Regions from separate parts of the Aliiglaciecola sp. NS0011-25 genome, predicted to be linked through region 3. Evidence: predicted binding sites of a transcription regulator. Region 3 holds the regulator's gene; each other region holds the start of a gene.

Region 1 (3,292 bases), on a different contig from region 3:
CTTAATCTGTGTTTTCAAAGGTGTCTTTGCGTTGTTAGAAAACAAATCCCATTTACGTAAACAATTTCGTCAATTGCGCCGCAACCTATCTGCAGAGCAACAAAAACTAGCTAGTCGAGACGCGCTTCAGACTGTTATCAAACACCAAATACTGGAGCATGCCAATCACATTGCACTTTACCTTGACCAAGACGGAGAGTTGTCTTGTACCGACATTATTGATTGGTGTTGGCAAAATGGTAAAACAACCTATTTACCTGTTTTAGATCCATCCCGTGAGAATTATCTAATATTTATTCGATATGCTGCGGATACTAAAATGCGTAAAAATCGATTTAATATTCCTGAACCAGTTATCTCATCATCACAAGTTAAAGCAGTGCCACAACTCGATTGTATATTTTTACCTTTAGTCGCGTTTGATGAAACTGGCAATAGGTTGGGTATGGGCGGTGGATTTTATGATAGAACACTTGCTGAAATAACCTCCTCTCCGGTAAAACCGCAGCTTATTGGATACGCCCATGACTGTCAGCAAGCGTCCAATTTAAGCACCGAAAGTTGGGATATTCCGGTCCACAAAATAGTCACCCCCAGTCGCGTTATTTCAACCTAAATAACCTCAAATCAAGATATACAGTGTTTGTAGCCGCGTGGGAGCTAAGTGCGGTATACTCTGCGCAGATTTTTTGAATGTATTAAACATTGCCAATGAATAGGATCAAACATGACTCAAGATGAAAAAAAACGAGCCGCTGCCGAAGCCGCGATCAAATTTGTTACTGACGATAGTGTTATTGGTGTAGGCACGGGATCAACCGTGCATTATTTTATAAGCGCACTGGAAAAAGTAAAATACAAGATTAAAGGTGCGGTTTCTAGCTCTGATGATTCAACGGCAAAACTGAAGGCAATGGGAATCGAAGTGTTTGATCTCAACTCAGTAGACAATTTTGACATTTATGTTGATGGGGCAGATGAAATAACCAAACATAAACATATGATCAAAGGCGGTGGTGCAGCGTTAACAAGAGAAAAAATTGTGGCCGCTGTAGCTAAAAAGTTTGTCTGTATTATTGATGACAGCAAACAAGTGCCGGTTTTAGGTGCCTTTCCATTGCCAGTTGAGGTAATCCCGATGGCACGTTCGTTTGTTGCCCGAGAATTAGTAAAATTAGGTGGCGATCCTGAATACCGTCAAGGTGTGATTACCGACAATGGTAATGTCATTCTTGATGTGCACAATTTAAAAATTCTTAATCCAGTTGAATTGGAAAAACAAATTAATCAGATTCCAGGGGTTGTCACCAATGGACTGTTCGCCATGCGTGCAGCAGATATCGTATTAGTCGCCACAGACACCGAAGTAATTGAGATTGATTAGACCAAATAAATATAACAGGCTCTTTCTTATTTGAAAAAGTTCTGGTATTTTTCACATTCAAATAGACGTCCAGATGTCTCTTAATTCGGATATCTTTAACTAACGATCATGTACGGGAACATTAATGAGCAAAGTATCACTGCCCAAAGAAAAAATTAAGATATTGTTGCTTGAGGGTTTACACCAAAGTTCAGTGGAAACCCTTGAAGCCAATGGCTATACCAATATTGAATATATTAAGACGTCGTTATCGGAAGAAGAGTTAATCGAAAAGATTGCAGATGTTCACTTTATTGGTATTCGTTCTCGTACACAGCTCACTGCAAATGTTATAGATGCTGCACAAAAACTCGTAGCGGTTGGTTGTTTTTGTATTGGTACTAATCAAGTCGACCTTAAAGCAACACAAAAACGCGGTATTCCGGTGTTCAATGCGCCCTTCTCTAACACCCGTTCAGTTGCAGAGTTGGCCCTAGGCCAAATCATTTTATTACTTCGTGGTGTACCAAGTAAAAATGCCAAAGCCCATCGCGGTGTATGGGAAAAAAGCGCAGTAGGATCATATGAAGCGCGAGGCAAAACCTTAGGTATTATTGGTTATGGCCACATTGGTACTCAGCTAAGCATCTTGGCAGAGCACTTAGGTATGCGAGTCCAGTTTTTTGATATAGAAGATAAATTGGTTTTGGGTAACTCAACTCAAGTTAAAACCCTTAAGCAATTACTCAGTACTTCAGATGTTGTTTCTTTGCATGTGCCTGAAACTGAACAGACGCAAAATATGATTGGCAAAAAAGAACTGGCGATGATGAAAGATGGCGCTATCTTAATGAATGCTGCCAGAGGCACCGTAATTGATATTGATGCATTGGCAGAAGCCATGGAATCAGGCAAGTTGAACGGCGCTGCTATTGATGTTTTCCCAGTAGAGCCAAAATCAAATGACGAAGAGTTTGTTTCGCCTTTGAGAAAATTTGATAACGTGATTCTTACTCCTCACGTAGGTGGAAGTACCCAAGAAGCACAACAAAATATCGGTATTGAAGTTGCGGGTAAATTGGCCAAATACAGTGACAACGGGTCGACGCTTTCAGCGGTTAACTTCCCTGAAGTATCCTTGCCATCACATATAAATCGTTCTCGTTTATTACACATCCACGTCAATGCGCCTGGTGTTTTAACTCAGATCAACCAAGCATTTGCAGCTCACAACATTAATATCGCTGCACAATATCTACAAACAAATGAAAATATTGGTTATGTGGTAATTGACGTTGAGACAGACGATGCGAAAGAAGCATTTGAGCAACTCACTAAAATCGACGGGACAATTAAAACTCGTATTTTACACTAATCGTTTAACACTTCCCGATAGCCACTCTATCGGGAAGTGCTGTTTATTTTATGCGCCATTCAACGTCACCTTAAACGGGTTTCATTTGCCCCTCATAACTGAACAACCAATCAAGCCATCAATTAAAATGTAACCTTGCCCATAACAAGGTATATTAATAAGAAATTTATTGGTTAAAAACTCGTTCTACTGGTATTAATTATAATGCCAACGAGATTTGGGAAGTACTTAGATGCATAAGATATTCTGGGTTTGCACTGTGTTTGTTAGCCTTAAAGCGTTCGCGATACCGGTAACAATTGACGTTGTGAGTCATAACAATACCCCTGTTTTCCAAACTGTCGTTTACCTAGAGCCTGAAGACGATGTTGCGGTTGCTGAAATTAGCAAAGATATTGCGGTCATGGATCAAGTAGACCGTCAATTTATGCCACACATTTTAGCGGTTCAAAAAGGCAGTAAAGTAGTATTTCCTAATTCTGATTCAATCAAACACCATGTTTACTCCTTTTCTCCAGCTAAACAATTTGAATTAAAGTTGTATAAAGGATCAA
Region 2 (3,292 bases), on a different contig from region 3:
TCTGCGGTCACAGTGCTAGTGTCATGCTTATTGTTTTATGCAACTTTTCAATACGGTGTCATTTTTGATAAAAGCATGATTCAAAACATTGCTGAAACCAATTCTGGTGAAGCCTCATCTTATTTGAATATTAGTTTTCTTATCTACTTTATTCTGCTGGGAGTTGTCCCTGCAATATTGATGTTTAAAATAAAGGTTAAAGGAGATTTAAAAAGCCGAATAAAAAGTGTGTTAACGATAAATCTGCTTGCACTAATCGTCACTGCTTCGACTGTTACTTTCCTGTATAAAGATTACGCAGCGGTAGGCAGAAATAATCATAATTTATTTAAGTATATTGTCCCTTTTGCATTTTATGATTCTGGATTTAGGTATTTACGAGATAATTATTTTTATCCCCCTTTGCCCTTTAAAGTTTTAGATAAATCGCCAACGATCAAGCCGTCAAAACAAGGACAACAAAACTTAACAATAGTTGTGGTCGGGGAAACTGCCCGTGCACAGAACTTTTCGTTGAATGGTTATACTCGCAATACCAATAAGTTTTTGGCGCAAACCCCAATACTCAGTTTTAAACAGGTAAGCTCTTGCGGTACTGCTACCGCAGTGTCTGTGCCATGTATGTTTTCTCGTTTACCACGAAGCAAATACGAAAGTCGAGTGGCGAGTAGTCAAGATAATGCTTTAGATATAATTCATCGAGCAGGCGTGGACGTCACTTGGATTGATAATAACAGTACTTGTAAAGGGGTATGTGAAAGAGTGAGTGAAATTCGTTTTGATCCAACTCAAGACTCACCGTTGTGTGATGGTGATTATTGTTTTGATGAAATTCTTATCGAAAAATTGCAACAACAAATTAGCCAGCATAAATCCGACAATAAACTTATCGTCTTACATATGATCGGTTCCCATGGTCCTACTTATTTCCGGCGCTATCCCGATACATTTAAACCTTTTATGCCAGATTGTCCGCAAAGTGATATTCAACATTGCAGCGAAAACCAGTTAAAAAATACATATGACAATACTATTGCTTATACCGACTTTGTATTAAGTAAAGTTATTGCGGTTCTGCAGCAAAGTAATGTAGCCAATAAGTCCTTGCTGTACATTTCAGACCATGGCGAGTCATTAGGTGAAAATGGACTTTATTTGCATGGCTTTCCCTACAGCATTGCCCCTGAAGAGCAAACTCATGTGCCTATGTTGTACTGGAGTACTGAATTAGCGGATGCTAATTTTAAAGACTGTATTTCCAGCAAATTGAATTCTGATTTCTCACAAGACAATATTTTTGACACCCTGTTAGGTTTAACCAATGTAAAAAGCAGCATTTATCAACCAGAAATGGATATATTTCAGCAGTGTAGAACAACAACAATAATGGCTAAAAGTTGATTATTTGCTCCAATTTCAGTTAACCAATTTTATGTGAGGAATAAGAATAATTAAGGTTATCTCGAATATGTGAAATAAAAATTCTCAGGTATAAAGTGTATAGGCCGGATAAACGTTTAGACGTCTAGACGTAAAGATGTTGACTTTTGAGTGTGAATAGGCGAAATTTGTTTTCTTACAACCACATTGGAGAACTTATGCCTATTCGAATACCTAGTGATCTTCCCGCCCAAGGGGTCTTGAACGCGGAAAATATATTCGTTATGGACAGCGAAGCCGCTGCTAAGCAAGACATTCGTCCTCTAGAAGTGGGCATTTTGAATTTAATGCCGAATAAGATTGAAACTGAAGTTCAGATTTTACGACTTCTTTCCAATACGCCATTACAGATTAATATTGATCTTATTCGCATCGATAATCAGGCACCTAAGAATACACCTAAAGCCCATATGGATGCCTTTTATTTGTCTTTTGATGACGTGGCTCATAAAAATTACGATGGGTTTATTATCACCGGTGCACCCATTGCTCACCTCGATTATGCTGACGTCAAATATTGGGACAAAATCACCACTATTATGGAGTGGACACAACGTCATGTGCAGTCTACTTTATATTCTTGTTGGGCGGCCCACGCTGCCATGTTTCATTTTTACGGGCACAATCGTCAACTTCGAAACGACAAGCTTTCCGGTGTTTACACCCATAATGTGAACGAACCACACGATGCGTTAATGCGCGGCTTTGATCCGCAGTTCAATGCACCCCATTCTCGTTTTGGGGAAATTCCCATCGACATATATAAAAGTGTTGAGGGGCTAAATGTATTAGCCAGTTCGGAAAAAACTGGGGCGTATTTAGTCGCCTCAAAAGATAAACGAATGGTATGCGTTACTGGGCACCCAGAATATGATCCTGAAACACTGGATCAGGAGTTTAAGCGTGATAGTAATAATGCATTAGCGCCGAAAATTCCAGAAAACTATTACGAAAATGATGATCCCAGTCAGCCCTATCATGTAACATGGCGCTCCCATGGTTCGCTTCTGTTTACAAACTGGTTAAACTATTATGTTTATCAGACGACACCGTTTGATCTTGCTGATCTTCCAAGTAAAAAATAAGAGGTAATTGCGTGGCGCAAAATAACACCGAACAACTCTACTCCATTGCACAGCAACGAATTCTTATTCTTGACGGTGCAATGGGAACTATGATTCAACGGCATAAACTGGAAGAAGATGATTACCGCGGTGATCGATTTGTCGATTGGCATTGTGATGTCAAAGGCAATAACGACTTGCTTGTATTGAGTCAACCCCAAATTATTTATGATATTCATTGCCAATATTTCGAAGCTGGCGCTGACATAATCGAAACCAATACCTTTAATGCTACCACTATCGCCATGGCTGATTATGATATGCAATCCCTGGCCAAAGAAATTAATATTGAAGCAACCAAGTTAGCCCGTAAAGCGGCCGATGAATACACCGCAAAAACGCCCGATAAACCTCGTTTTGTTGCGGGCGTCTTAGGACCCACAAACCGCACGGCTTCAATTTCTCCCGATGTAAATGATCCGGGCAAGCGTAATGTGAATTTTGATCAACTGGTAGCAGCCTACTCAGAAGCGACACACGGTTTGATTGAGGGCGGAGCTGACATAATTCTAATTGAAACTATTTTTGATACATTGAACGCTAAAGCGGCTGCCTTCGCAGTAGACACTGTGTTTGATGAGTTAGGTATTACTCTACCCGTTATGATTTCAGGTACTATCACTGATGCCTCTGGCCGTACTTTATCAGGGCAAACTGCTGAAGCTTTTTACTATTCACTGCGACATATCAACCCTGTGTCATTTGGGCTCAATTGTGCCCTTGGACCG
Region 3 (3,292 bases):
CACTCTCAAAATTAATTTATAGCAACAGCAGTTTATCCGTTTTGTGCACGAACGCCTAATAAATGACAAATTGCGTAGCTTAATTCACTTCTGTTTAGAGTATAAAAATGGAAGTCTCGTATTCCTTCTTTGGCTAATACTTTGACTGTATCCATTGCGATGCTTGCACCCATTAGATTTCGAGTTGTCTGATCGTCTTGAGCTAAGCCATCGTACATTTTGTGTAACCAGTTAGGTACGTGCACGTTGGTAAATCCGGCAAAGCGTTTAAGAGTTTGATAATTTGTCACAGGTAATATGCCCGGTACAATATCTAAATCTATACCCGCCGCCGCAGCACGGTCTCGAAAGCGTAAAAATACCTCTGCATCAAAGAAAAATTGACTAATTGCTTGGGTGGCTCCTGCTTCCGCTTTACGTTTCAGGTTAAGCAAATCGAACTGCGCATTGGGCGCTTCAGGGTGTTTCTCAGGATAAGCTGCAACAGAAATATCAAAATCGGCTACGTCTTTTAGCAAAGCGACTAAGTCTGATGCGTACATTTCGGTTTTTTCAGTACCTGCTGGTAGATCGCCTCTTAGTGCAACGATTCGTCTAATACCTGACTGCCAATAATCTTTGGCTATCTGGATTAGTTCTTCTCTACCTGCGTCTACGCATGTTAAATGGGGGACAGCTGGCACACCAGTTTCACTTTGAATCCGTTTAACCACGTCATGAGTCCGGTCTCTTTCACCACTGTTGGCACCATAAGTTACCGACATATAGGCTGGCTTCAATGGCGCTAGACGCTCAACTGATTTCCAAAGTGTTTGTTCCATTTGTTCCGTTTTAGGCGGGAAAAATTCAAAAGAAACATTGATATCGCTTAACTCAGACAGCGATTGATTTAGCGACTCAATACCTTGTGCGTAAGAGACCATGCTGTACTCCAATATGTAAAATAATAATAATACCAATCTATTTTCTGTTAGTACTTTTACGTACAATTTGGTATTAGCCGTTTAGACGTCTAAACTAAACTGAGAATGATAAGCCGTCAAGATGTTTAGACATCTAATAGACTTGAGGTTAGACTTTCATCTTATAAGAAAGATAAAAGAGCAACAGTATGGCAAAGTGGAACGGAAAATACATACATCCCTACGCTGAACACGGTAAAAAAAGTGAACTCGTAAAAAAAGTAACAGTTTCAATCCCGTTAAAGGTTTTGAAGGTCCTTACGGATGAGCGAACTCGTCGACAGGTAAATAATTTAAGGCATGCAACAAATTCAGAGCTGTTGTGTGAGGCTTTCTTGCACGCTTTTACTGGACAGCCACTCCCTGACGATGACGATCTTCGCAAAGACAATCCCAATCGAATTCCTAAAGAGGCTCGAGAGTTAATGGAAGCAATGGGTCTAGAAGTGAAGGAAATTGACGACTGATTTAAATTAGCCGTTACACTAACTATGTTATGCTTTCAATTGCATCAATCCACAATTGTAAAATCCCATTATTGGTGCAAAAATAGTCAATATTCGAGTGAGTTTCATGATTTATTCATCTTTGTGCATTAGTCTCGCTTTGGCAGGTAGATTGCATTGAGAACATTAGTTGTTTAATTAAAAAATTAACTAAATGAATAAATAGTCATATAGATATCGCTAATTGAGGACAAGTTAACATGGTAAAAACACCGCGTATCCCGCGCAATACAATGAATGACCATAGTCACGAGTGGGCTCAGAAGCGTCGGGAATACCTTACCGAACAAACAGGCACGGAACTGCCACATACTGGACATTTTTCTATCGACCCAGAAGCGCTCCCTGGAAATATTGAAAATTTCATAGGCGTCGTGCAGATGCCGGTGGGAATTGCCGGTCCTGTCCAGGTGAATGGTGAATATGCGAATGGCTTATTTCATGTCCCCTTAGCGACAACTGAAGGTACTTTAGTTGCAAGTTACAGCCGAGGCATGCGAGTTATAAATGAGTGTGGTGGCGTCAATACGACAGTTGTTGAACAGTTTATGCAACGAGCCCCCGCGTTTATTTTTGCCAACGCTAGAGAAGCTCGTGAATTCGGCAAGTGGATAGATGAACACTTCTTAGAAATTAAAGCGGCAGCTGAAACAACGACTAGTATTGGTAAGCTAGAACACATCATGCAGTGGTCTGTTTCAAAAACACGTTATTTACGTTTTAACTACACCACTGGCGATGCCGCTGGACAAAATATGGTGGGTAAAGCAACCCTTGCTGCTTGCGAATGGATAGTGGCGAATTATCCTGAAAAGTGTGAATACCTATTATCGGGTAATATGGATACTGATAAAAAGCATTCCCACCTGAACATGTTGCACTCTCGTGGTAAACGAGTAATCGCTGAAATCGTTCTTAAAAAAGACGTGCTTAAAAAGATCATGAAAGTCGATACCAAAATGTTGGCTCGGGCTACTGTGTTGGCTAATACCGGCGCGTTGATGGCTGGGGCTGCATACAACGGTCCACATTCGGCGAATGGAATTGCATCGATATTTATTGCCACAGGGCAAGATGAAGCCAATGTGGTGGAGTCTCATGCAGGTTTACTTTCCCATGAACTTTTGGATAACGGCGATTTTTACCTTTCTGTTACCTTGCCGTCGTTAATTGTTGCAACTTATGGTGGCGGAACGGGCTTACCGACTCAAAAAGAGTGTCTTGAACTGATGGATTGTTATGGCACAGGTAAAGCCAACAAGTTCGCAGAGATCGTTGCCGCAACGGTATTAGCTGGAGATATTTCTTTGGCTTGTGCGGTTATTGGCGGGCATTGGGTCAGTAGTCACGATAAATTTGGTCGCAACAGAGACTAGGTTATATTCAAGTATTCAGATCACCTCGCGATGGGGTGGTCATGAATTTTCTGCTATTGACTTTTAATTCTAGCCATTAAATACACATCCGTTAATTCTCCGTTTCTAAATGCGTAATTTTGCGCAGTCCCTTCAATTTTAAAGCCAAATTTTTTATAAAGCGCAATGGCACTATCATTATCTGTATACACTTCTAGTTCGATACGGGTGACGGCCAACCAATTTTCAAGTAAATCAATTGCAGCTTTAAGTAATTGACTACCGTAACCTTGATTACTTTTGCTAGGTACCACCGCCATGCCGATATTTGCTGCGTGTTTACGTCTATTATTAGTACATACTTCTATGCCTATCTGAGCAACGATTTGCGCATGCTCTGTGACAACTAAACTATAGAAATTATCTGGCTTGTCGCCTAAAAATGCCTCCCAGCTATCCAACGAAGGGT

What was found. Region 3 encodes MetJ, which represses methionine synthesis genes. Its sites were predicted from a motif close to TAGACGTCTAGACGTCTA; they were not measured.
Region 1: serA (phosphoglycerate dehydrogenase) is a predicted target of MetJ. The motif match lies at 1,447-1,464, and genes of this name have one in related genera.
Region 2: metA (homoserine O-acetyltransferase MetA) is a predicted target of MetJ. The motif match lies at 1,519-1,536, and genes of this name have one in related genera.

The regions. Positions count from the first base shown of each region.
Region 1 is NZ_BAABWR010000023.1:19,036-22,327, forward strand. Features, by position in the region: gene ABWV72_RS17630 (5-formyltetrahydrofolate cyclo-ligase) at 32-616, shown strand; gene rpiA (ribose-5-phosphate isomerase RpiA) at 728-1,384, shown strand; gene serA (phosphoglycerate dehydrogenase) at 1,509-2,738, shown strand; gene ABWV72_RS17645 (methylamine utilization protein) at 2,971-3,292, shown strand, end outside.
Region 2 is NZ_BAABWR010000016.1:70,767-74,058, forward strand. Features, by position in the region: gene ABWV72_RS14695 (phosphoethanolamine transferase) at 1-1,401, shown strand, start outside; gene metA (homoserine O-acetyltransferase MetA) at 1,599-2,525, shown strand; gene ABWV72_RS14705 (homocysteine S-methyltransferase family protein) at 2,537-3,292, shown strand, end outside.
Region 3 is NZ_BAABWR010000001.1:245,212-248,503, reverse strand. Features, by position in the region: gene metF (methylenetetrahydrofolate reductase) at 33-923, opposite strand; gene metJ (met regulon transcriptional regulator MetJ) at 1,112-1,429, shown strand; gene ABWV72_RS01100 (hydroxymethylglutaryl-CoA reductase) at 1,669-2,844, shown strand; gene ABWV72_RS01095 (GNAT family N-acetyltransferase) at 2,898-3,292, opposite strand, start outside.